DNA from 3 places in the Hydrogenophaga sp. L310 genome. Region 3 is predicted to be linked to each of the others. Evidence: predicted binding sites of a transcription regulator. Region 3 holds the regulator's gene; each other region holds the start of a gene.
The links. The regulator sigma-54, encoded in region 3, starts transcription at its own class of promoters, with help from an activator protein. The targets are predictions, from matches to a motif close to TGGCANGNAANCTGCTTT.
Positions count from the first base shown of each region.

Region 1: exaC (acetaldehyde dehydrogenase ExaC) is a predicted target of sigma-54. The motif match lies at 1,258-1,275, and genes of this name have one in related genera.
Region 2: glnA (type I glutamate--ammonia ligase) is a predicted target of sigma-54. The motif match lies at 5,483-5,500, and genes of this name have one in related genera.

Region 1 covers NZ_JBVPZA010000024.1:1,666-9,548, forward strand. Annotated here, with positions in the region: gene AC0GNO_RS22585 (hypothetical protein) at 1-208, shown strand, start outside; gene AC0GNO_RS22590 (TOBE domain-containing protein) at 336-1,103, shown strand; gene exaC (acetaldehyde dehydrogenase ExaC) at 1,335-2,855, shown strand; gene AC0GNO_RS22600 (DUF779 domain-containing protein) at 2,935-3,324, shown strand; gene AC0GNO_RS22605 (TonB-dependent receptor family protein) at 3,466-5,580, shown strand; gene AC0GNO_RS22610 (ATP-binding cassette domain-containing protein) at 5,718-6,458, opposite strand; gene AC0GNO_RS22615 (tripartite tricarboxylate transporter substrate binding protein) at 6,484-7,461, opposite strand; gene AC0GNO_RS22620 (PQQ-dependent catabolism-associated beta-propeller protein) at 7,730-7,883, shown strand, end outside.
Region 2 covers NZ_JBVPZA010000006.1:8,393-16,275, reverse strand. Annotated here, with positions in the region: gene xth (exodeoxyribonuclease III) at 1-580, shown strand, start outside; gene ntrC (nitrogen regulation protein NR(I)) at 567-2,081, opposite strand; gene glnL (nitrogen regulation protein NR(II)) at 2,126-3,151, opposite strand; gene AC0GNO_RS11755 (hypothetical protein) at 3,268-3,804, opposite strand; gene glnA (type I glutamate--ammonia ligase) at 4,019-5,434, opposite strand; gene AC0GNO_RS11745 (competence/damage-inducible protein A) at 5,699-6,529, opposite strand; gene AC0GNO_RS11740 (EI24 domain-containing protein) at 6,539-7,447, opposite strand; gene AC0GNO_RS11735 (alpha/beta fold hydrolase) at 7,566-7,883, shown strand, end outside.
Region 3 covers NZ_JBVPZA010000007.1:193,997-201,879, reverse strand. Annotated here, with positions in the region: gene AC0GNO_RS13935 (THUMP domain-containing class I SAM-dependent RNA methyltransferase) at 1-615, opposite strand, end outside; gene rpoN (RNA polymerase factor sigma-54) at 612-2,261, opposite strand; gene lptB (LPS export ABC transporter ATP-binding protein) at 2,455-3,231, opposite strand; gene lptA (lipopolysaccharide transport periplasmic protein LptA) at 3,237-3,872, opposite strand; gene AC0GNO_RS13915 (thiol:disulfide interchange protein DsbA/DsbL) at 4,012-4,650, opposite strand; gene AC0GNO_RS13910 (SPOR domain-containing protein) at 4,716-5,405, opposite strand; gene argS (arginine--tRNA ligase) at 5,420-7,093, opposite strand; gene AC0GNO_RS13900 (HTH-type transcriptional regulator ArgP) at 7,334-7,883, opposite strand, start outside.

The DNA of each region.
Region 1 (7,883 bases), on a different contig from region 3:
CGGAAATCAACTTAAAGGTGAAAAGGGGCTTAAAAAAAATGATGTTACTGCGGCGTTGGGAACGCCGGAAAATGTGCAGACGATGGGGGGAAAGGACTTATGGTACTACTCGATTCCTGTATCACTCGATGGAGATGATCGGTCCCGCGGCAAAAGGATTCAAATAATTTTTGATTTATCTGGGGTGTCTCAGGTCAACTTCTATTAAGGAAGGTTTGCGAAAGTCCTTGATGTGATGAATGAACCCACCAGTTCTTGCTATTGGTGAGACATCTGGCGACTTGCATTCATGACCCCTGGGTGGTCTCGCCAAACCCACACAAAACAGCTTTCCCATGACTCCACTCCCGCCAGCCGCCCTCTCCGAAGCCCTGGGCCATGCCGCGAGCGACAAGCGCCTGGAGGTCCTGCGCCGGGTGGGTGAGACCGGCTCGATCTCGCAGGCCGCGCGCGATGCGGGCATCAGCTACAAGGCGGCCTGGCAGGCCATCGACACACTGAGCAACCTGAGCGGGCAGACTTTGGTGGACCGCACGGTGGGCGGCTCGGGTGGTGGCGGGGCGAGCATCACGCCGCAGGGGCTGCAGCTGCTGGCTCTGGCGGACGAGCTGGCCCAGGCGCGTGAGGCGGTGTTGACGCGCTTTGCCGGCGGGTCCTCTGGTCTGCGCTTCGGTCTGGGTTTGCGCACCAGCATGCGCAACCAGTTGCCTTGCCGTGTCGAAGCGGTGGAGCCGCTGGGGCAGGGCGATCCCACGGTGCTGGTGCGGATGCGCACGCCGGGGCAGGCGCTGCTCACGTCGAGCGTGACGCGTGAGAGCGCCGATCTGCTGGGTTTGTGCGTGGGGCTGGAGGCGCTGGTGTTGTGCAAGGCCACGGCGGTGCGGGTCGGCCGGGGTGAGGTGGAAGACGCGCCCGGCCAGTGTGTGCTGCCCGGTCGCATCGAGCGGCTGGCGCGCGGGCAGGTGCGTGACGAAGTCGTGCTCGCACTGGATAGGGGTGGTCAGTGGGTGGGCTTTGCGGAGCACCCGTTCGCGGCGCGCAAGGGGCAGCGGGCCTGGGCTTCGATGGACGTTTCGTCGCTGGTGATCGGTCTGGCGGGGTAACCGGTATCGAGCGTTGGCACCGGCGTTCATATGAACGGGTGTGCCGTACCAAGCTGGCACAGTGCGCTGCGGTGTGGGCCTGAATGGCGCAACCTTTCACTTTGTGTTGTCAAAAAAGTGAGCAATCGTCTCAATTTGAGTCGGTCTTCTGGCGTGGCACGGAAGTTGTGGTGATGAAGGCAGCCCATCGGGCGATTCACTTTTTATCCACCATCCCAGAGGACGACAAACATGATTTACGCAGCCCCAGGCGTCGCCGGCGCCAAGATCGCCTACAAACCGCGCTACGACAACTTCATCGGCGGCAAATGGGTGGCACCGTGCAAGGGCCAGTACTTTGACGTGATCACGCCCGTGAGTGGTCAGGTCTACACGCAGGCCGCGCGCTCCACCGCCGAAGACATCGAACTCGCGCTCGACGCCGCCCATGCCGCGGCCGACAAGTGGGGCAAGACCGACGCCGCCACGCGCTCCAACATCCTGCTGAAGATCGCCGACCGCATCGAGCAGAACCTGGAGTTGCTGGCCTACGCCGAGACGGTGGACAACGGCAAGGCGATCCGCGAGACGCTGAACGCCGACATCCCGCTCACCGTGGACCACTTCCGCTATTTCGCCGGTTGCGTGCGTGCGCAGGAAGGTGGCGTCAGCGAGATCGACGAGAACACCATGGCGTACCACATCCAGGAACCGCTGGGCGTGGTCGGCCAGATCATTCCCTGGAACTTCCCCATTCTGATGGCGGCCTGGAAACTGGCCCCCGCCATCGGCGCGGGCAACTGCGTGGTGCTCAAGCCAGCAGAGTCCACCCCGATCTCCATCCTGATCCTGGCCGAGCTGATCGCCGACATCTTGCCCCCAGGCGTGCTGAACATCGTCAACGGTTATGGCCGCGAAGCCGGCATGCCGCTGGCCACGAGCAAGCGCATCGCCAAGATCGCCTTCACCGGCTCCACCACCACCGGCCGCGTGATCGCCCAGGCCGCTGCCAACAACCTGATCCCGGCCACGCTGGAACTGGGTGGCAAGTCGCCCAACGTGTTCTTCGCCGACATCATGGACAAGGACGATGCATTCCTCGACAAGTGCGTTGAAGGCCTGGTGCTGTTCGCGTTCAACCAGGGCGAGGTCTGCACCTGCCCGAGCCGTGCGCTGATCCAGGAAAGCATCTACGACAAGTTCATGGAACGTGTCTTGAAGCGCGTGGCCGCCATCAAACACGCCAACCCGCTGGACACCGACAGCATGATGGGCGCACAGGCCTCCAAGGAGCAGCTGACCAAGATCCTGTCGTACCTGGAACTGGGCAAGGAAGAAGGCGCTGAAGTGCTGGCCGGTGGCGGCCAGGCCCACCTGGGTGGTGATCTGGAAGGCGGCTACTACGTGCAGCCCACGCTGTTCAAGGGCCACAACAAGATGCGCATCTTCCAGGAAGAAATCTTCGGCCCTGTGCTGGCCGTGACCACCTTCAAGGACGAAGCCGAAGCCCTCGAAATCGCCAACGACACGCTGTACGGCCTGGGCGCCGGTGTGTGGAGCCGCAACGGCAACGTGGCCTACCGCATGGGCCGCGCGATCAAGGCCGGCCGCGTGTGGACCAACTGCTACCACGCCTACCCGGCACACGCCGCTTTCGGTGGCTACAAGGAATCGGGCATCGGCCGCGAGACCCACAAGATGATGCTGGACCACTACCAGCAGACGAAGAACCTGCTGGTGTCCTACTCGGAAAACAAGCTCGGGTTCTTTTGATCCACACGGATTGAAGTGAGATCAAAGGGGAGCTGGCAACGGCTCCCCTTTTCGGCTTTTCAGAACAAGGAGACAAGAGATGGTTGAAAAAGTCATTGCCACGCCGGCCGCGGTCGAGCTGATTCAGTTCCTCAAGACGAAGCACGGCCCCGAGCTCATGTTCCACCAGAGCGGCGGCTGCTGCGACAACAGCGCGGCCAACTGCTACCTGCCCGGCGAGATCACCATGGGCGCGGGCGACGTGTACCTGGGCCACATCGGTGGTTGCCCTTTCTATATCGGCAGGGCGCAATATGCTTACTGGCGCCACACCCAGCTCATCATCGACGTGATCGAGGGCCATGGCGGCACCTTCTCGCTGGAAGGGCCGGAGGGCAAGGCGTTCCACACCCGCTCGCGCGTGTTCAGCGAGGCCGAGATGGCCGATCTGGCTGCGCAGGAGGCGCAAGAAGCGGCCAGCGGCGACTGATCCGCGGGGCAGGTGTTCCATTCCTGAACAGGGGGGCGATGGATCCGCATGGCACGGAACTTGTAGTCAGAATCGGGCAAACAGAGGCAACACCGCACTGGCGCACATCCGCATGCGCCGGGCTCTCCACCGGAGACCGACATGACCCGATATCCCACGAACAAGACCCGCTGGCCCCTGAACCGCCTGGCCGCTGCCGCGTTGCAGACCCTGGCCCTTACCAGCACCGGCCTGGCCGGTGCCCAGACCCTCTCCGAAGTGGTGGTCACCGCCAACCGCGAGGCGCAGCAGAGCTTCGACGCGCCCGCCGCCATCCAGGGCGTGGGCCGCGAGACCATCGAAGCCGCCGGGCCGCAGGTCAACCTGTCCGAAGCCATCAACCGCATTCCGGGCATCACGGTGCTCAACCGCCAGAACTACGCGCAGGACCTGCAGCTGTCCATCCGCGGATCGGGCTCGCGCTCACCGTTCGGCATCCGCGGCGCGCGGCTGATCGTGGACGGCATCCCCGCGACCATGCCCGACGGGCAGGGCCAGGCCTCCACCATCAGCCTGCCTTCGGCCCAGCGCATCGAGGTGCTGCGCGGCCCGCTGGCCCAGCTGTATGGCAACGCGGCGGGCGGTGTGCTGCAGGTGTTCACCGCCGATGGCCCGGCGCGGCCGGAAGTGCGCACCAGCGTGGATGCGGGCAGCGACGGCTTGCGCCGCTACGGCCTGCAGGCCGCGGGCCAGAGCGGATCGCTCAACTACCTCATCGACCACAGCGACTTTTCCACCGACGGCTGGCGCACCAACAGCGCCGCCAAGCGCCGCCACACCAATGCCAAGCTGCGCTGGACGGCCAGCGAAAACACCAAAGTCACGCTGGTGGCCAACGCCTTCGACCAGCCGGTGTCGGGCGACCCGCTGGGTCTCACGCGCGAGCAGTTCGAGGCCGACCCGCGCCAGGCGGTGGCGAACTCCACGCTGTACCACGCGGGCAAGGACGTGTCGCAAAACCAGGTGGGCCTGGTGGTGGACCACAAGCTGGATGCGCAGAGCGACATCAGCGCCCGCGTCTACAGCGGCCAGCGCGACCTGGACAACCGCCTTTCCATTCCCCTGTTTGTGCAGACCGCGCCCACGGCCGCTGGCGGCGTGGTGCAGCTGGACCGCCGCTACAGCGGGGCCGGCCTGCGCTACACGCGCCGCATCCCGGCCGGTGAGGGCCAGGTGCAGCTGACGGCGGGGCTTGACCACGAGCGCATGAGCGAGCGCCGCCGTGGTTTCATCAACAATCTGGGCGAACAAGGCGCGCTCAAGCGCGACGAAGACGACAGCGTGCACAGCACCGGCCTCTATGCCCAGGCCGACTGGGCCATCAACGAAGCCTGGAGCGCCGTGGCCGGCCTGCGCGCCAACCGGGTGAACTTCCGCGTGCAGGACTTCTACATCCGCCCTGGCAACCCGGACGACAGCGGCCGCGCGGAGTTCAGCGCCACCAACCCGGTGATCGGCATCACGCGCCACCTGAGCCCCGACACCAACGTCTACGCCAACGTGGGCCGCGGTTTCGAGACGCCGACCTTCACCGAAATCGCCTACACCGCCAGCGGCAGCGGCCCCAACCTGGGCCTGCAGTCGGCGCGCAGCACCCACGCCGAAATCGGCGTGAAGACCCGGCTGGCCGAAGGGCACCGGCTCGACGCGGCGCTGTTCCACATCGGCACCACCGACGAGATCGTGGTGGCCTCCAGCAGCGGCGGTCGCACCATCTACACCAACGCGGGCAAGACGCGCCGATCGGGCCTGGAAGTGGCCTACAGCGGCCAGCTGTCGCCCGAGTGGCGCACGCACGTGGCGCTGTCCACGCTGAACGCGAAGTTCGCCGACGCCTTTGCCAGCAGCAGCGGCGGTGTGGTGGCCGCCGGCAACCGCATTCCCGGCACCGTGGACCGCAGCCTGTTTGCCGAGCTGGCCTGGCAGCCGCGCGCCGTGCCCGGCATGACCGCCGCGCTGGAGCTGGTGCACCAGGGCAGCATGGTGGTGGACGACCAGGGCAGCGACCGCACCGATGCGGCCACCGTGTTCAACCTGCGCGTGGGCTTCGAGCAGAAGCTGGGGGCCTGGACGCTGCGCGAACACCTGCGGGTGAACAACCTGGGCGACAAGGCCTATATCGGCTCGGTGATCGCCAACGACGGCAACCGACGCTTCTTCGAGCCTGCGCCGGGGCGGCAGTGGGGCCTGGGCCTCTCGGCGACCTACGCTTTCTGATGGCGCTGGCCGCTCAGCGCCTGCTTAGGCCCAGCGCCTGAGGGGGCGCCCAGCCCAGGGCACCGCCGGGCCGGCTTTGCCGGACGGCCAGTGCCGCCCCCTTCAGGGGGTAGCGCGAAGCGCTGCGGGGGTGTTCTTCAGACGCCAGGCTTTTCCAGCGCGCGAAGCACCTCGGTCTGGAAGTCCGGTCCCTCGGCCGCGGACATGAAGGCGTCGATCGAACCGTCGAAGCGCACCGTGCCCTGGTGCAGCAGCATCAGGCGATCGGCCACCCTGGCTTCTTCGATCAGGTGCGTGGCCCAGAGCACCGCCATGCCGCGGTTGTGGCACAGGCCGCGCACGGTGTCGAGCAGGTGCTGGCGCGAGGCCGGGTCCAGCCCCACCGTGGCCTCGTCCATCAGCAACACGGCCGGTTCGTGCAACAGGGCACGCACCAGTTCTACCTTGCGCCGCGTGCCGCCTGAGAGGCTGCGCACCATGGCCCTGGCCTGATCGCCCAGGCCCATGGCCGCCAGCCCGTCGGCGATGCGCTGCCGGGCTACCGCGCGCGGCAGGCCGTGCAGATCGGTGTGGAACAGCAGGTTGGCCATCACCGAGAGGTCCATGTCGAGCGCGCTCTGCTGGAACACCACGCCAAGCGTTGCCAGCGCGCGGCTGGGGTGGCGCTGCATGTCGTGGCCCATCACCACGACCGTGCCCTGGTCGGGGCTGAACAGGCCGGTCAGCAGCTGCAGCAGGGTGGACTTGCCGGCGCCGTTGGGCCCCAGCAGGGCCAGCATTTCACCGGCCTGCAGCGCCACGCTCACGCCCTTGAGTGCGGGTTTGCCGTTGTAGGCCTTGTGCAGGTTCTGCGCGGTCAGCAGGCAGGTTTCTGGCATGGTTGTTGTGTTCGTGGTGGACGGTTCAACTGGCGGATCGGGCCAGCAGGTTCATGCGCTTGAGCAGGCGCTTTTCGCGCTCCACCGTGGCCAGCACGGCCTGGCGGTAGTCGTGCGTGTTGAGGTAGTCCAGGCCCTGATCGTATTTGGCCAGTGCCGCCTGGTGCCGCTCGCTGAACATGGCGCGGCGGAACACCTCGTGCAGTTTCTGCACCACCGCCTCCGGCGTGCCGCTCGGTGCGGCCAGACCCCAGGGCGATGTGTACACCGCCTGTGGGTAGCCCAGCTCGCGCATCGTCGGCACCTCGGGCCAGCGTGGGCTGCGCTGCGCGCTGAAGGTGGCCAGCAGGCGCATCTGGCCGCGGTCTACCCAGGGGGCGAAACCGGTGGAATTGACGCCGGCCATGATCTGCGCGCCGGCGATCGCCAGCATCTGGTCGGCTGTGCCTTTGTAGGGCACGTGCACATAGCGCACGCCGTGGTTCAGCAGGATCTCTTCCATCGCCAGGTGCGCCGTGGTGCCGATGCCGGTCGAGCCCAGCACCAGTTCGCCCGGGTGTCTCTGCGCCCAGTCCACCAGATCGGCGAGCGTCTTCCAGGGGCTGCTCGCGGGCACCAGCACGCCGAAGGTGACGCCCGACACCTGCAGAATCGGGCTGAAATCCACCACAGGGTCCCAGGGCACGTGGTTCATCAAGGCATGGCGGTACACCGTGATCGGCACCTGGCCGATGGTGTGGCCGTCGGGCTCGGCGGCCTTGAGCAACGGCGCCACCTGCGTGCCCGCCGCGCCCGGTTTGTTGATGACCACGATGGGCTGGCCCAGCAGCGGCTCGGCCTCTTCGCACAGGATGCGCAGCGTCAGGTCGGTCTGGCCGCCCGCGGGCCAGGGCACGATGAGTTGCAGCGGTTTTCGCGGCCAGGTGTCGGTGGTGCCGCCGCCCGGTTGCGCCCCTGCACGGGGCAGTGCGGTTGCGAAAGCCAGCGAGGCGCCCAGGGTCATGACACTGCGCCGCGAAACCCCGTTCGTGCAGCGGTGGAACGCATTGAGGGTTTTCCCTGTGCCATTTTTGAACGCTGGGCGTGACGGTGTGTGTCTCATGGGGCGGTGTTTGTGTCTCCAGCGCCCGGGAAAGCCCCGGACACCGGTTGTTTTCAGGCAATTTCTGTTCCCGTGCGCCTGGCACCGTTTTTGCAGATCGACTGTGCGCACTTCGATGCGTGCAGGACGAACACCCGTTCACCGATTTCAACAAGACAGGAGACTTTTCATGGCCCTTCGTGCCCCTTTGGCTTTCGCCCTCCGTGCCGTGTCCCTCGCCGCAGCCGCCGCTTCGCTTGCCTTGTCGGCTCAGGCCCAGGGCGCCGGTAAGGTCTATGTGTCCAGCGAGAAGGACAACAAGATCTATGTGTTCGATGCCCAGG
Region 2 (7,883 bases), on a different contig from region 3:
CAACGGGGTGGCGCTGCTGAGCAAGGTGCCCGCCGTTGACGTCATCAAGAACATCCCCGGCTTTCAAGACGAGCAGTCGCGCGTGTTGTGTGGCACGTTTGACGGCGTGCGGGTGATCTGCGCTTACTTCCCCAATGGCCAGGAGCCCGGCAGCGACAAGTTCGCGTACAAGATGCGCTGGCTCGACGCCCTGCGCGAGTGGCTGCGCGCCGAGCTGGCGGCGCATCCGCAACTGGTGTTGATGGGCGACTACAACATCACCTTCGACGACGCCGACGTGTGGGACCCGGTGGGCCTGCGCGAAACCATCCACTGCACCACCGAAGAACGCACCCACCTGCAGGCGCTGATCGGTCTCGGTCTGACGGACTCGGTGCGCCTGTTTCCGCAACCCGAGAAGAACTACAGCTGGTGGGACTACCGCGATTTTGCGTTCCGCCGCAACCGCGGCATGCGGATTGACCACATCCTGGTCAGCGAAGCGCTGAAGATTCGCGCCACCGCCTGTGAGGTGGACAAGCTGCCGCGCAAGAACGAGCGCCCCAGCGACCACGCGCCGGTGGTGCTCACTCTAAATTGAGTTCCTGAATCTTGCGGGTGATGGTGTTGCGCCCGATGCCCAGCTTCTGGGCCGCTTCGATGCGGCGACCCCGGGTGTTCGCCAGCGCCGTCTGGATCAGGCAGGTTTCAAAACGGTGCGTGAGCACATCCCACACATCGGTGCGCCCCGCTTCCAGCAAGGCCTGGGCCTCGGCCTGCAATCCCGACTCCCATGCCGGCACACTGCCCTCCGCGGGTGGCATCACCATGGCCACGGGAGGCACCGAGGCAGGCAGCGGCGAAGTCCAGGCCGAAGCGACGGATTCCGGCATCGCCGCGACCGCAGGCGGTTCGTTGTCCACCGGGGTCGTGTCCGCCATGGCCAGCACTTCGGGGGGCAGATCCTTGAGGTCGACCACCTGCGAGGGCGCCATGACCGTCAGCCAGTGGCACACGTTCTCCAGCTGGCGCACGTTGCCCGGGAAGTCAAAAGTGCCGAGCAGCTTGAGTGCCGCCTCGGAGATGCGTTTGGGTTCCACGCCGAGCTGCTTGGCGCTCTGCTGCAGGAAGAAGCGCGTGAGCATGGGCACGTCTTCACGCCGCTCGCGCAACGCGGGCAGGCGCAGGCGGATCACGTTGAGGCGGTGGAACAGGTCCTCGCGGAACACGCCTTCCTTGACCCGCTGCTCCAGGTTCTGGTGCGTGGCCGCGATCACCCGCACATTGGCGCGCACCGCGCTGTGGCCGCCCACGCGGTAGAAATGGCCGTCGGAGAGCACCCGCAGCAAACGCGTCTGCAGGTCAAACGGCATGTCGCCGATTTCGTCGAGGAACAGCGTGCCGCCATCGGCCTGCTCGAAGCGGCCGCGGCGCATGGTCTGCGCACCGGTGAAGGCACCTCGCTCATGGCCGAAGAGTTCGGACTCCAGCAGGTCTTTCGGGATCGCCGCGGTGTTGATCGCCACAAAGGGCCCACCCGAACGCGGCGAGTGTTTGTGCAGCGCACGCGCCACCAGTTCCTTGCCCGAACCCGACTCGCCCGTGATCAGCACCGTCACCTGGCTCTGGCTCAGGCGGCCGATGGCACGGAACACGTCCTGCATGGCCGGCGCCTGGCCCAGCATCTCGGGCGCGGCCGTCATGCGTTCTTCGGCCACTTCCTCGCGCTGGCTCTCTTCCACCGCGCGACGGATCAGCTCCACCGCCTTGGGCAGATCGAACGGCTTGGGCAGGTACTCGAAGGCACCGCCCTGGAAGGCCGAGACCGCGCTGTCCAGATCGGAGAACGCGGTCATGATGATGACCGGCAGGCCAGGCAGTTTTTCCTTGACCTTTTCCAGCAGATCCAGACCCGAGCCACCGGGCATGCGGATGTCGCTCACGAGAATCTGCGGACCTTCGCTCTCGGGCGTTTCGGCCAGGGCCTTGAGCACTTCCTGCGGGTTGGTGAAACTGCGCGTGGGCAGGTTCTCTCGAAGCAGGGCTTTCTCCAACACGAAGCGGATCGATTGATCGTCATCCACTATCCAGATCGGCTTCATGTGTTCGTGTTCCCTTCGTCAGTCGAGGCGTTGTTGTTTCGGTTTCACGGCAACGGAATCAGCAGTTTGAAATCCGTGTGACCGGGCACGCTCTCACACTCGATCAGGCCATGGTGCTGCTGGACAAAAGTTTGAGCCAGCGTAAGTCCGAGACCCGAACCCCCATCGCGCCCCGACACCAGCGGGAAAAAGATGCGGTCCTTGATCGAGTCTGGAACACCAGGCCCGTTGTCGATCACATGCAATTCCAGTGCCAGCCGATAACGCTGCTTGCCGAAGGTCACTTGCCGGCCGACGCGCGTCCTCAGAACGATCTGTCCATCACCCGCCGCAATGCGCTCGCCCAGCGCCTGCGCCGCGTTGTGCGCGATGTTGAGCACCGCCTGGATGAGCTGCTCGCGGTCACCGCGAAACTCGGGGATGGAGGTGTCGTAGTCACGCACCACCTTCAGCCCTCTGGGAAACTCCGCCACGATGAGTGAACGCACGCGCTCGCAGACTTCGTGGATGTTCACGTCACCGACCACATGTGGCCGGCGGTGCGGCGCAAGCAGGCGGTCCACCAGCGACTGCAGACGGTCGGCCTCGTGGATGATGACCTGGGTGTATTCGATCAGCTCTTTGGATTCGAGCTCCATCTGCAGCAGCTGCGCAGCGCCCCGGATACCCCCCAGCGGATTCTTGATCTCGTGCGCCAGGTTGCGGATCAGTTCCTTGTTGGCCTGGGCCTGGTCGATCAGGCGCTCCTCGCGCTCCTGGCGGGTTTGCAGCTCCAGCGGCAACAGCTCCACGATGACTTCGCCCGGCACCTCGGTCTGCGCCACCACCACGTGCACAGGCAACGGCTCGTGGGTGGCTCGCTTGAGCCAGGTGTCGTAGCGCAATGCCGCAAACTCGTTGCCCCGGGCGCCACTCAGGGCGCTCTGCAGCAGCGTGGGCTCGGTGAAACAGTCCTGCAAGCGCGAACCGTTGATGCTGCGCCGGGACATGCCTAGCGCATCTTCCAGTGCGGTGTTCGCGTACAGCACGACGCCATCAGCCGCGACCACGGCCACCAGGGTGGCCAGCATGTCGAGCGATTGAAACCGGCCCGTGGGCAAGAGCGCAGGAAACGTGTCGTGCTCTGCAGGAGGGGCCGCTTCGAGGCGGGCGGAGAGGGGAAGTGTGGTGGGCTTTTTCAAGCCACCTATTTTGCGGCAGAACCGGACGGCGCCCCGGACCCGCTGTGCCTGTTGAGCTCATTGCGGATGCTGGTCACATCGCTCTCGGCACGCGCAACGGCCGCCTTGAGCTCGGCAACCCGGTCCAGATAGCGCTGGTAGTTGCGCGATTCGATGCCTTCTTTTTCCGGCTCGCCATTGGCATAGGCCTTCTTGGCATCAACCAGACGCGCTTCCGCGCGGCGGAGTTCGGTCTCCAGGATGGCACGTGCATCGCTGTCGCGAGCGCGTTGCTCGACCGAATCCGTGCGGGTGTTGCCGTTGCGCGCCGGTGCACTGCTGGATCGTGGCGCACTGGGCGCGACCGTGCGTTGTGGCACGGGACCCTGGATGATGGTGATGTTGCCACCCTCCATGAGCTTGCAGCCCCGGCTCTTGGCCACCTCGGCATTGTTGGTGTACTCGTTGCCGCAGCGGTAGATGCGCTCCTGTGCCTGCGCCTGGACCAGGCACAGCCCGGCCAGACAGGCAACGAGCCCACGAATCGTGTGGGTGGAATTCAAGTTCAGCAAATCGGCTTCTCCGTCTCAGGAACTCTGGTCAGTTGATTTTTCAGTATGACCCAGATTGCCCACAAAAGTGCCCAGATGGGGTGTCCGGGTGGTGAAATTGCCGCACTCCCCATGCAAAAAGGGACGGTCAAAGCCGTCCCTTCTGTTTGGGGTCCACGTTGAACGCGGGCCACTGAAAACCCGCCCGGTCAAGCCGGGACAGGGATCACAGGCTGTAGTACATGTCGAATTCGACCGGCGCCACTTCGATGCGACCGCGGTTGACTTCGGCCGTCTTCAGCTCGATGTAGGCGTCGAGCATGGAGTCGGTGAACACACCACCCTTGGTCAGGAAGGCGCGGTCCTTGTCCAGGTACTCCAGCGCCATGTCCAGGCTGTGGCAGACGGTCGGCACCAGCTTGTCTTCTTCCGGCGGCAGGTGGTACAGATCCTTGGTGGCGGCTTCGCCCGGGTGGATCTTGTTTTCCACGCCGTCCAGACCGGCCATCAGCAGGGCCGAGAAGCCCAGATAGGGGTTCATCAGGGGATCGGGGAAGCGGGCTTCCACGCGACGACCCTTGGGGTTGGCGACGTACGGGATGCGGATCGAGGCCGAGCGGTTCTTGGCCGAGTAGGCCAGCTTCACCGGCGCTTCAAAGTGCGGCACCAGACGGCGGTAGCTGTTGGTACCGGGGTTGGTGATGGCGTTCAGGGCACGGGCGTGCTTGATGATGCCGCCGATGTAGTACAGCGCAAACTCGCTCAGGCCGGCATAGCCGTCGCCAGCGAACAGATTCTTGCCGTCTTTCCAGACCGACTGGTGCACGTGCATGCCGGAACCGTTGTCACCGGCGTAGGGCTTGGGCATGAAGGTCGCGGTCTTGCCATAGGCGTTGGCGACGTTGTGAACCACGTACTTCTGCAGGATGGTCCAGTCGGCGCGCTGCACCAGGGTGCTGAAGCGGGTGCCGATTTCGTTCTGGCCGGCGCCCGCCACTTCGTGGTGGAACACTTCGACCGGAATGCCCAGCGATTCGAGGATCAGGGCCATCTCGGCGCGCATGTCCTGCGTGCTGTCGACCGGGGGCACGGGGAAGTAGCCGCCCTTGACGGTGGGACGGTGGCCGCGGTTGCCGCCTTCGAGCTTGGCGCCCTTGTTCCAGGGCGCTTCGTACTCTTCGATTTCGTAGAAAGTGTGGCCCGGGGCGGTGCTCCAGCGCACGCCGTCAAACAGGAAAAACTCGGGCTCCGGTCCGAAGAAAGCCGTGTCGCCCAGGCCGGTGGACTTGAGGTAGGCCTCGGCGCGCTTGGCGATGGAACGCGGATCGCGGTCGTAGGCCTTGCCGTCGGCAGGCTCGATCACGTCACAGGTCAGGATCAGGGTCGTTTCTTCGTAGAAAGGATCGATGTTGGCCGTGTTCGGATCGGGAACCAGCTGCATGTCCGAGGCTTCGATGCCCTTCCAGCCCGCGATGGACGAACCATCAAACGCATGACCCGAAATGAATTTGTCCTCGTCGAAATGCGAGACGGGCACGGTGGTGTGCTGTTGCGCACCACGGGTGTCGGTGAAACGAAAGTCGACGAATTTGACTTCGTTGTCTTTCACCATTTGCATCACGTCTGCGACGGTCTTGGCCATCAAATACTCCTGTTACTTGGTAGGTGGAAATAGATACGACGCTGGTGTGAAGCAGTTTTTGTGCCATTTCTCGACCCATGGATGACGGGTCCACAAACCTGGTTCGCACGCGGCCGGCCATTATGGCGCAGGCCACCTGATCCGCCATGGCCTTGAATGCCCAATCACGCCAGCCAACACCGTGGTGACAACGCGGCGCCACGCACCCCATCAACAAGCACCAAACAGGTGCAAAAGGCCAAAGCACCAAACAGGTGCAAACCTTCAACGCACCATTTCAGGGCCCAATGGGGCGCCGTGGGCGCGCAAACCGGCCAGCAACTGGTTGAAGGCCGCGGTTACCGCCGCGGGCTCCCCTTTCACCCCGAGTTCGATGTGGCGGCCAAAAACCGGGTGGTCCACGCTGGGCAGGCTGAACACCTTGACGGGATGCTGCCGCTCGATCTGCTCCATCAACGGCGTGAGCGCGGCCTCCATGGCGCCCATGACCACCACCGACCGCTCCAGCCAGCAACCAGCGCGGTGCAGATGGGCGTAGGTCTGGTCGAGCACCGCTTCGATCATGGGCCAGGCCATCACCGGAAACCCGGGCAAAAAATGCACCGCGCCCCCGCCCGGACCATCGCAGGAAAAGCCTGGAATCCTGTTGTACGGATTGGCGATGATCCTGGCACCCACCGGGAACACGCCCATGTTGAAGCGGTGCACGTTATCGGGGCGCTCCGGGTCGTACACCTCTCCGCGCTCTTGAGCCAGATCGCGCATGCGCTGCTCGATGAGCACCTGCGCCTGCGGATGCAGGGCCAGATCACATCCCAGCGCCGCAGCCGCACACTGGCGCGTGTGGTCATCGGGCGTGGCGCCGATGCCGCCGCAGGAAAAAACCACATCGGATGAGGCAAACGCTTCGCGCAGGGCCGCTGTGATGCGCGGACGCTCGTCGCCCAGGCAGCGCGCCCAGGCCAGCGAAAGGCCACGCGCCTGCAGCAGTTCGATCACCTTGGGCAGGTGTTTGTCGGCCCGTTTGCCCGAAAGGATTTCGTCGCCAATGATGATCAGGCCGAAGGACGGCGCTGCGGGTTCGCTCGAAGACATGAAGGGGGTTCAACTTCCGGAAGACGTGGATGGCGGTAAAAAAGGCGGCGTGCCGGGCCCATCCGGCGGTGGGTCAATCCGGCCCGGGTCCGCCTGAGGCACCGCCTCAAGGATCTCGACCGCCGTGGTCGCCCGCAGACGCTCCAGCGCCGCCAGGGCGAAATGGGCAAACCAGAGGGACGCAAAGGCAAAGACCAGTGTGTAGATCCAGATCGCGACCGGAATCAGCAGCGGAGCCAGGGCGATCAGCATGGCGCCCGATGCCCAGATCAGGCTGGGGGCTGCACCGAGATAGCCGCTGAGGATGCCCATCAGCAACAAGGTGCCCCGGTGCTCCCGCATCAGCGCCTTGCGCTCCGGAGCGCTGGCATGCACCGCCAGCGCATCAAAGGCAAACACCCGGTACGTGAGCCAGCCCCAGATCAGTGGCGGCACGATCAACACCAGCGGCGGCACCAGCCACAGCGGCATCGACACCAGCAACGCGACCAGCGCCAGCAGCGTGGAGCCGAGCGACCAGAGCACGCTCACGATCAGCGAGCCGCCCTGCTTGCGCTCCATGGCTGGAAAGCGGCGCTGACCCACCAGCTCGACCATGGCGGGCGTCATGAACAATGCCACCAGCAGCAGCGACAGCACCACGATCACCGGCGTGGCCAGCACGAGCACCAGCAGCGGTGCGAAGACCGCCCGCAAGGCGCCCATGCCCACCCGATCCAGCCAGCCCAAGGCACCCTGCACGAATCCATAGGTTTCCAGCCAGGCCGTCACGGAGGCGACCGTTGATTCCCAGAAAAAGTAGCCCAGGCCAAACGACAGTGCCACCATCAGGACCAGCGGCAGAAACGACAGCGCGATCACCCGCGGATGCATGCAATACACCGCAGCACGCCAGAAAGCATGGAGCATGGGTTTCATCGCAGCAAGAATACAGGCTTTCAACCCGCCAGGGCCCCGCCGGACCCGACCGAGTGGCAAGGCATGAACCGTGAATCCCGACCTCGAACCGGCCATCATCGATCCACACCGCCATCCCATGAACAGCACCCCCATCGACGGCATCCAGCTGGAAACCGTCCACCTGCCCGGCCCCCCGGATCGCGCACCGCTGGTGTTTCTGCACGAAGGGCTGGGCAGCGTGTCCATGTGGCAGCAGCGCGGGCAAGACTGGCCGCGCGAACTCTGCGCCGCCACCGGTCGTGCCGGCTGGGTCTATTCGCGCCGCGGCTATGGCCAATCGGATCCGGTTGCCGATGTCAGGGGGCCATCGCGCTGGCAGGGCAGCTGGCATGTGGGTCGCCACGAACCGGACTACATGCACCTGGAGGCCTTCAACGTCCTGCCCACGCTGCTC
Region 3 (7,883 bases):
GTACAGCGGGGTGATGGCGTCCAGCGTTTCGGCTTCGCCGCCGTTCCAGCCGGTGGCGGCGATCATGGCCGCGGCCAGCGTTTCCTTCAGCGGTGCATCGCCCTTGTCTTCACGCCAGCCTCGCTTGAACAGCGGCTCACCCGAGGTGTCGATGTAGAGCGTGAGTTCTTCGGTGGTGACGTGGGCGTAGATGCGCACGTCGGGCCAGGTGGTGTCCACGCTGGGGCGTTCGCCGCGCTTGTCGCGGAAGCGATCACAGATCGCGTCCTTGATCTTCAGTGCGGCGAAGTTGAGGCTGGTCAGCGGGCTGTGCTGCGCGGTGATCTCGACCTTGATGGTCTGCTGCGGCGTGAACCAGATTTCCCAGGCGATCTCGCTGGCTGCGTTGTACAGGTCCTGCTCGCCGCGGTAACCACCGTGCCAGAGCTGCACCAGCACGCGCTGGCTCAGGCGGCTGTACAGGTTCAGGCGCATGGCGTCGCGCCACGAGGCCTTGATGCCCACACCGCCGCGGGCCTTGAAGGCCAGCGGTTCGTTGGTGATGCGCTGCACCTCGTCGGCGAGCATGTCCTCCACGCCGGCCGCACAGGGGAGAAACAACTTCAATTGATTCACAGGCTTTTTCTAAGGTTGGCCGGTGCGATGCGAAGTGCCTCGCGGTACTTGGCCACGGTGCGGCGCGCGCACTCGATGCCCTGCTCCTTGAGCAGGTCGGAGAGCTGGTTGTCGGACAGCGGTTTCTTGGGCTCTTCGGAGGCGATGAACTGTTTGAGCAGGGCGCGCACCGCGGTGCTCGACGCGTTGCCGCCGGTTTCGGTGCCGAGCGAAGAGCCGAAGAAGTACTTGAGCTCGTAGGTGCCGAACGGCGTGGCCATGTACTTGGCGGTGGTCACGCGGCTGATGGTGGACTCGTGCAGGCCCAGCTCGTCGGCGATCTCGCGCAGCACCAGCGGGCGCATGGCGAGTTCGCCGTGCATGAAGAAGTTGCGCTGGCGCTCGACGATGGCACTCGATACGCGCAGGATGGTGTCGAAACGCTGCTGGATGTTCTTGATGAACCAGCGCGCTTCCTGCAGGCGCTGCTGCATGGCGGCGTGGCCGGCTTCGCCGCCGTTGTCGCGACCGCCGCGGTTTTGCCGCATGGCGTTGGCGTACACGTCGTGCACGCGCAGGCGCGGCATCACGTCGGGATTCAGGATGACCTTGAAGCCCCGGCCGGCGCGTGTGACGATGACGTCGGGCACGACCACGTTGCGCTCCACATCGATGAAACGGCGCCCGGGTTTGGGTTCAAGCCGCGCGATGACACCCAGCGCGGCGCGCGCCGTTTCGTCGTCGATGCCGCACAGGGCGCACAGACGCTTGATGTCGCGTTTGGCCACCAGCTCCATCGACTGGTTGCAGATGGCCAGCGCCGCGCGCGCTTCGGGGGTGTTGCGCAGCTCTTCGATCTGCAGGCGCAGGCATTCGCCGAGGTTGCGCGCACCCACGCCGGTGGGCTCCATGTGCTGCAGCCAGCCCAGGGCCATGCGCAGCTGCGCTTCGACGGCCTCCAGCTCTTCGATGGCAGGCGAGGTGGCCTCGCGGCCGTGCATGAGCCGCCAGAAGTCCAGGGCGAGCTCGGCCATGTCGTCTTCGAGGTAGGCATCGTCGTTGAGCGATTCGATGAGGAAATACAGCGCCGCCGCGTCCTCGTCGCTCAGCCGCAGGCAGCGGGCCTGCTCGTGCAGGTGGTCCTGGAGGCTGACGGGACTGCGGGCCAGGTCGGCTGCGCTGGCGGTTTCGTCGTCGCCACCGGAGCCGCTGTTGCGCGCCGGTGCGTCGCCGCCCCATTCGCTGTCGTCAGGCGCCATCTCGACCGTGCCGTCGCCTTCCCAGCTTTCTTCCACCGGGGTGGCCCCGTCGAGCCGGCTTTCGATCTCGTCGCCTGAGCCGCTGTCGGCGGGCGCGTCGGACGTGCTGCTGACGCGGTCAGGCAGCGGGCCGTCAAATTCGGCGGGGGCGGCCACGGCGTCGGCCACCGGCAGCGCGGCATCGGCGATCTGTTCGCCGGCGCTCACCGGCGCATCGACCTGCTCCAGACCGAAAGCCTCGCGCTCGGCGATCTCTTCCGTGCGCTCCAGAAACGGGTTTTCGTCGAGCATCTGCTCGACCTCCTGCGCCATTTCCAGCGTGGAGAGTTGCAGCAGGCGGATCGATTGCTGCAACTGGGGCGTGAGCGCCAGGTGCTGCGATACACGCAGGGAGAGGCCTTGCTTCATGCCTGGGCGTACAGCAGTGGGAAACGGAGATTCGCCGCCGGGCCGCCCCAAGGCGAATCAACCCCCTTGGGGGGCAGCGCGCCGCGCAGCGGCAAGGCGTGGGGGCCACAAGACGCCGCCGGGCCGCCCCAAGGCGAATCAACCCCCTCGGGGGGCCGCGAAGTACATGCAATGACGAGCGTGGCGGTCATGTTCACATGCGGAAGTTCTCGCCCAGGTACACACGGCGTACTTCGGCGTTTTCCACGATCTCTGCGGTGGGACCGCTGGCCAGAACATGGCCGTCGCTGATGATGTAGGCGTGGTCGCAGATGCCCAGGGTTTCGCGCACGTTGTGATCGGTGATCAGCACACCGATGCCCCTGGACTTCAGAAAACCGATGATGTGCTGGATCTCCAGAACCGCAATCGGGTCGATGCCGGCAAAGGGTTCGTCCAGCAGGATGAAGCGCGGGCGCGTGGCCAGGGCCCGGGCGATTTCCACCCGGCGCCGCTCGCCCCCGGAAAGGGCGGGCGCCGGCGAATCGCGCAGATGGTCCACCCGCAGGTCCTTGAGCAGTTCATCGAGGCGGCTGCCGATTTCTGCTTCGGTCAGGGGTTTGCCATCCACATCGTGCTGCAGCTCCAGAACGGCGCGCACGTTCTGCGCCACCGTGAGTTTGCGGAAGATCGAGGCCTCTTGTGGCAGGTAACCCAGGCCCAGCCGGGCACGGCGGTGGATCGGCAAGCCTTCGATGCGCTGGCCGTCGAGCAGGATCTGCCCGCCATCGGCACGCAGCAGGCCCACGATCATGTAGAACGAGGTGGTCTTGCCGGCGCCGTTCGGGCCCAGCAGGCCGACCACTTCACCTTTGTCGACCTTGAGCGAGACATCCTTGACCACCGTGCGGGTGCCATAGGATTTCTTCAGACCCCGGACTTCCAGACTGCTGCGCACCGCCATCGCCTGAGGCGTGCTGGCCATGAGCATGGTCGTCACTTCTGCTTCTCGTTGAGATCGGTGCTGGGTCGCAGCTTGGCAGGATCGGTCGGGGCGGGTGCCGGGGACGCCGCATCGGGAATGGGCGTGAGCATGGCACGCACGCGACCCGAGGGGTTGGCGGCCGTGCGGTTGGCGGGTCCACCCTTGACGGTGAACACCTCGGTCAGGCTGTTGTAGGTGATCTGGTTGCCCACACTTTCGTCGTTCAGCTGGGTGCCGCGGTAGCGGCGCAAGACGGCGCTGCCGGTGAACACCACGGTCTGGGCCTTGCTGTCGTATTCGATGCGCTCACCCTCGCCTTCGATCCACTCGTCCAGACCTTCGCGCTTCTGGCGGAAGAAACCAGGCGCTGCCGCCGTGCCGGTCACCACGCCAAACTGGTTGCCCTGCGGATCCTGGCGCACGTCCATCTTGCTGCCCCGCATGACGATGGTGCCCTTGGTGATCAGGACATTGCCGGTGAAGACGCTGGTCTGCCGCGTGTCTTCGTAGCGCAGCGAGTCCGCCTCGATGTTCATGGGCTTGTCTTTGTCGGCCAGCTCCGCCTGGGCCGCGCCTGCCAGCACCAGACCGGCCATCGTGACAAAGAGACTGCGGATCCATGGGGGGGGAAGGTGGTGTGTGGGCATGGCTTTAATAGGGCACAAATCTTGCATTCATTGTAACGGTGCAAAGGCCACTTGTCGGCGTCCAGCGCTCAATGAACCGACCCGAAAAGCACAAGACCCGCCTGCAGCGGGTCTTGCTCGCGGCACGGGGAACCCGGGATCAGGTTTTGCGTGCTTCAGCAATGAGTGAATCGGCAATCAGCATCGTGCGCGGACCCTGCCCACCGATGTAAAAACGGCCCGCCACACCCAGCGCTGGTGTGCCTTCAACGTCATAAGCGTTCTGCAGCCCGATGGCGGCCTCGGCCATCTTGATGGCACTGCCGTTGAAGAAACCGGTGAATTTTTCACGGTCAACACCCTGCTTCTCCACCCAGGCGGTGATGGCCGGCGCCGTGGTCAGCGGCAAGCGCTCTTCGTGAAAAGCCTTGAACACCTTCTGGTGCAGGGCATCGACCAGGCCCATGGATTCCAGCGCGAAATACAGGCGCTGCATGGGCACAAAAGCCGTGTTGAAGGCCACCGGCACGCGGCGCACCTTCACATCGGCGGGCAGCTTCTTGATCCAGGCGTCGAGCAGCGGCTCGAAATGGTGACAGTGGATGCAGGAGTAGGCAAAAAACTCCACCACTTCCACCTGCCCCGGTGGCGTGCTGACCGGCACCGGCTTGCTCAGTCGGACAAAGTCCTTGCCCTCCTGGAACCCGACGCGCTGCGCCCAGGCGGGGCTGAGCCCCAGGCCACTGGCAGCGAGGGCACCGGCAGCCAGCAGAGAACGGGATAGATCGCGGCGTTGCATCGAATCAAACTCCTTGTGTTGACCTGCTTGGTTTCACAGGCCATGGGAAAAGTTCCGGGATGGGTTCAGCGCTGAACGCGCACCAGGGCGGCATCCACCCCGTTGACTTCGAGTTGTTCCAGCGTGGCGTCGGCCATGGCTTTCTGGCTGAATGGTCCGACGCGCACCCGGAAAACGGGGCGCCCGGACTGCTCCCGTTCGCTGATGTCGGCCGCCATGCCCAGCATGGCGAGTCGGGCGCGCTGGGCTTCGGCTTCTTCGGGCGCGCGGAACGCGCCCGCCTGCACGAAGTAAGTGAAAGGATCGGCCGGCACCGACGCACTGTCCGACGGTTCGGCCCCCTTGACCGCGCCGGTGCGCGCCCGCATCAGGTCGCCCAGGGGATCGGCCTGCGTCGGCTCTGGTTGCCGGGCGGCGGTCTTGTCGGCGGCCGGCTCGGTGGTCGTTGCGGCGGGACTGTCTGCCGGTTCAGCCACGGCTGAAGCGGGCGCCGGCTCCGGGCTCACAACCGGTGGTGGCAGGGTGGCCGGGCTGCCGGCCAGACCGGCATTGGGGTTCCAGCCTTGGTTGCGCTCGGCCTCCTCCACATCCTGCGCCGGTTTGCGCGACACGCCCCGGTCGACAAAGGGCACCGGTACGCGCGTGACGTACACCGCCACCGACAGCGCAATGCCCAGCCCCACGAGCAGGCCCACCACGAAGCCCACGATGGTGCTGCCGTGCTGTTTGTGTGCCTGCAATGTCTGTTGTTTCATAGGGGGTTTCCGCTTCACATCTTTTGCGGGGCGCTCACGCCCAGCACCGCGAGGCCATTGTGCAACACCTGCGCCGTGGCTTTCACCAGCGCCAGGCGGGCCAGTTTCACCGCCTCGTCGTCCACCAGGATGCGCTCGGCATCGTAGTAGCTGTGGTAGCTGGCGGCCAGTTCACGCAGGTAGAAGGTGACGTCGTGCGGCGCGAAGTCGCGCGCAGCGTCGGCCAGCATGGCGGGGTACCTGGCCAGCAGCAGCATCAGCGCCTGCGCGGCCGGGCTGTCCAGCGCCGAGAGGTCCACGCCGCCCAGCGTGGCCGGATCGCCGCCCCAGGAAGCCAGCACCGAACAGATGCGCGCATGGGCGTACTGCACGTAGTAGACCGGGTTGTCGTTGTTCTTCTGGACCGCCAGATCGACGTCGAAGGTGTATTCGGTGTCGGGCTTGCGGCTGAGCAGGAAGAAACGCACCGCGTCTTTCGAGGTCCATTCGATCAGGTCGCGCAGCGTCACGTAGCTGCCGGCGCGCTTGCTGATCTTGACCTCTTCGCCGCCCTTGACCACGCGCACCATGGTGTGCAGCACGTAGTCCGGATACCCGGCCGGGATGCCGACGCCAGCGGCCTGCAGGCCGGCGCGCACGCGGGCAATCGTGCCGTGGTGGTCGGTGCCCTGGATGTTGATCACCTTGCTGAAACCGCGCTCCCACTTGCTGATGTGGTAGGCCACGTCGGGCACGAAGTAGGTGTAGGAGCCGTCGCCCTTGCGCATGACGCGGTCCTTGTCGTCACCGTAGTCGGTGGACCTGAGCCACAGCGCGCCGTCCTGCTCGTAGGTCTTGCCGGCGTCGCGCAGCTTCTGCACCGTGGCGTCCACCTTGCCGCTGGTGTACAGGCTCGACTCCAGATAGTAGTGATCGAACTTGACGGCGAAGGCCTGCAGATCCAGGTCCTGTTCGTGGCGCAGGTAGGCGACGGCGAAAAGGCGGATGTCGTCGAGCGCATCCACGTCGCCGCTGGCGGTGAATTCGCGGTCATCCGAATGCACCGTCTTCTTGGCCAGGTAGTCGTTGGCGATGTCCTGGATGTAGTCGCCGTTGTAGGCGGCCTCGGGCCATTGTTCGTCGCCGGGCTTGAAGCCCTTGGCGCGCAACTGGGTGCTGTTGGCCAGGGTGCCGATCTGCACGCCCGCGTCGTTGTAATAGAACTCGCGGTGCACGTCCCAGCCCTGGGTCTGGTACAGGCTGCAGATGGCGTCGCCCAGCGCGGCCTGGCGGCCGTGGCCCACGTGCAGCGGGCCGGTCGGGTTCGCCGAGACGAACTCGACCATCAGGCGCTGACCGTTGGCCGGTTGCACACCGAAGCCCGCACCGGCCTCCAGCACTTCTTTCACGATCTGCTGTTTGGCGGCGGGCTTGAGGCGGATGTTGATGAAGCCGGGTCCGGCGATGTCGATGTCGCTGACCCACTGCTGGTACACCGGCATTGCGAGCAGCGCGGTGCGCAGGCTTTCGCCAACCTGGCGCGGGTTGAGCTTGAGCGGTTTGGCCAGCTGCATGGCCGCGGTCACGGCGAAGTCGCCATGGGCCGCCACCTTGGGCGATTCGAAGGCGGCCTTGGCGCCCGCGCCGGGCGAGAGCGCGTCGAGCGCGGTGGCCAGACCGGCCAGCAGTTCCTGTTTGATCTTGAGCATAGGGATGGGATTTTAGGCGGCGGGCCTCTGCGCTTGTTTCAGGCGGGCACAAGGCCAGCCGGGACCTCGCCCGAGAGCCAGCGCGCCCGGTGGTCGGTGCAGGCGCGCACCTTGGGCAGGCGGTGGCGCTCGGGCAGCATCGCCGCGCAGATCGGCACGCGCTGCGGTCGACCCAGGTGTCGAGCACCAGCACCTGAACCCGTACCCGTGCGGGGGAAGCCCCGGCAATCCCGCTGCCGTTCAATCCGTTGAAACCGGCGGCAGGCTGGCATGGGCCGCGGCCTTGACCGCCTGTGTCAGGCGCTGGGCCGACAGCGGCTCGCGCGCCCAGTGCTGCCAGTAGAGCACCACGTCCACCGTGGCGCCGGGCAGCACTTCCTGCAGCCCCGGCCGCCGGGCCAGATGCTGCTCGGGCACCATGCCCCAGCCCAGGCCGAGTTCGATCGCGGTCTCGAAAGCTTCCACCGCGGGCGCGAAGTGCTTCGGGTAGTTCGGCTGCTTCAGGCCGAAGTGCTGCGCCAGAAAACTGTCCTGCAACGCATCCTTGCGGTTGAAGATGATGGCCGGTTGTGCCAGCAGCTTGTGCGGCGACACCGCACCGCGCGGAGTGCGGCAGCGCTGCACCACGGCCGGCGCGGCCACGCAGCGGTAACGCATCACGCCCAGCGGCTCGGCCACGCAGCCCCGCATGGGTTCCGCGAGCGTGGTCACGCAGCCGATCACGTCGCCGCTCTTGAGCGCGTCGTGCGTGTGGTCCTGGTCGTCGATCAGGATCTCCAGCAACAAGCGG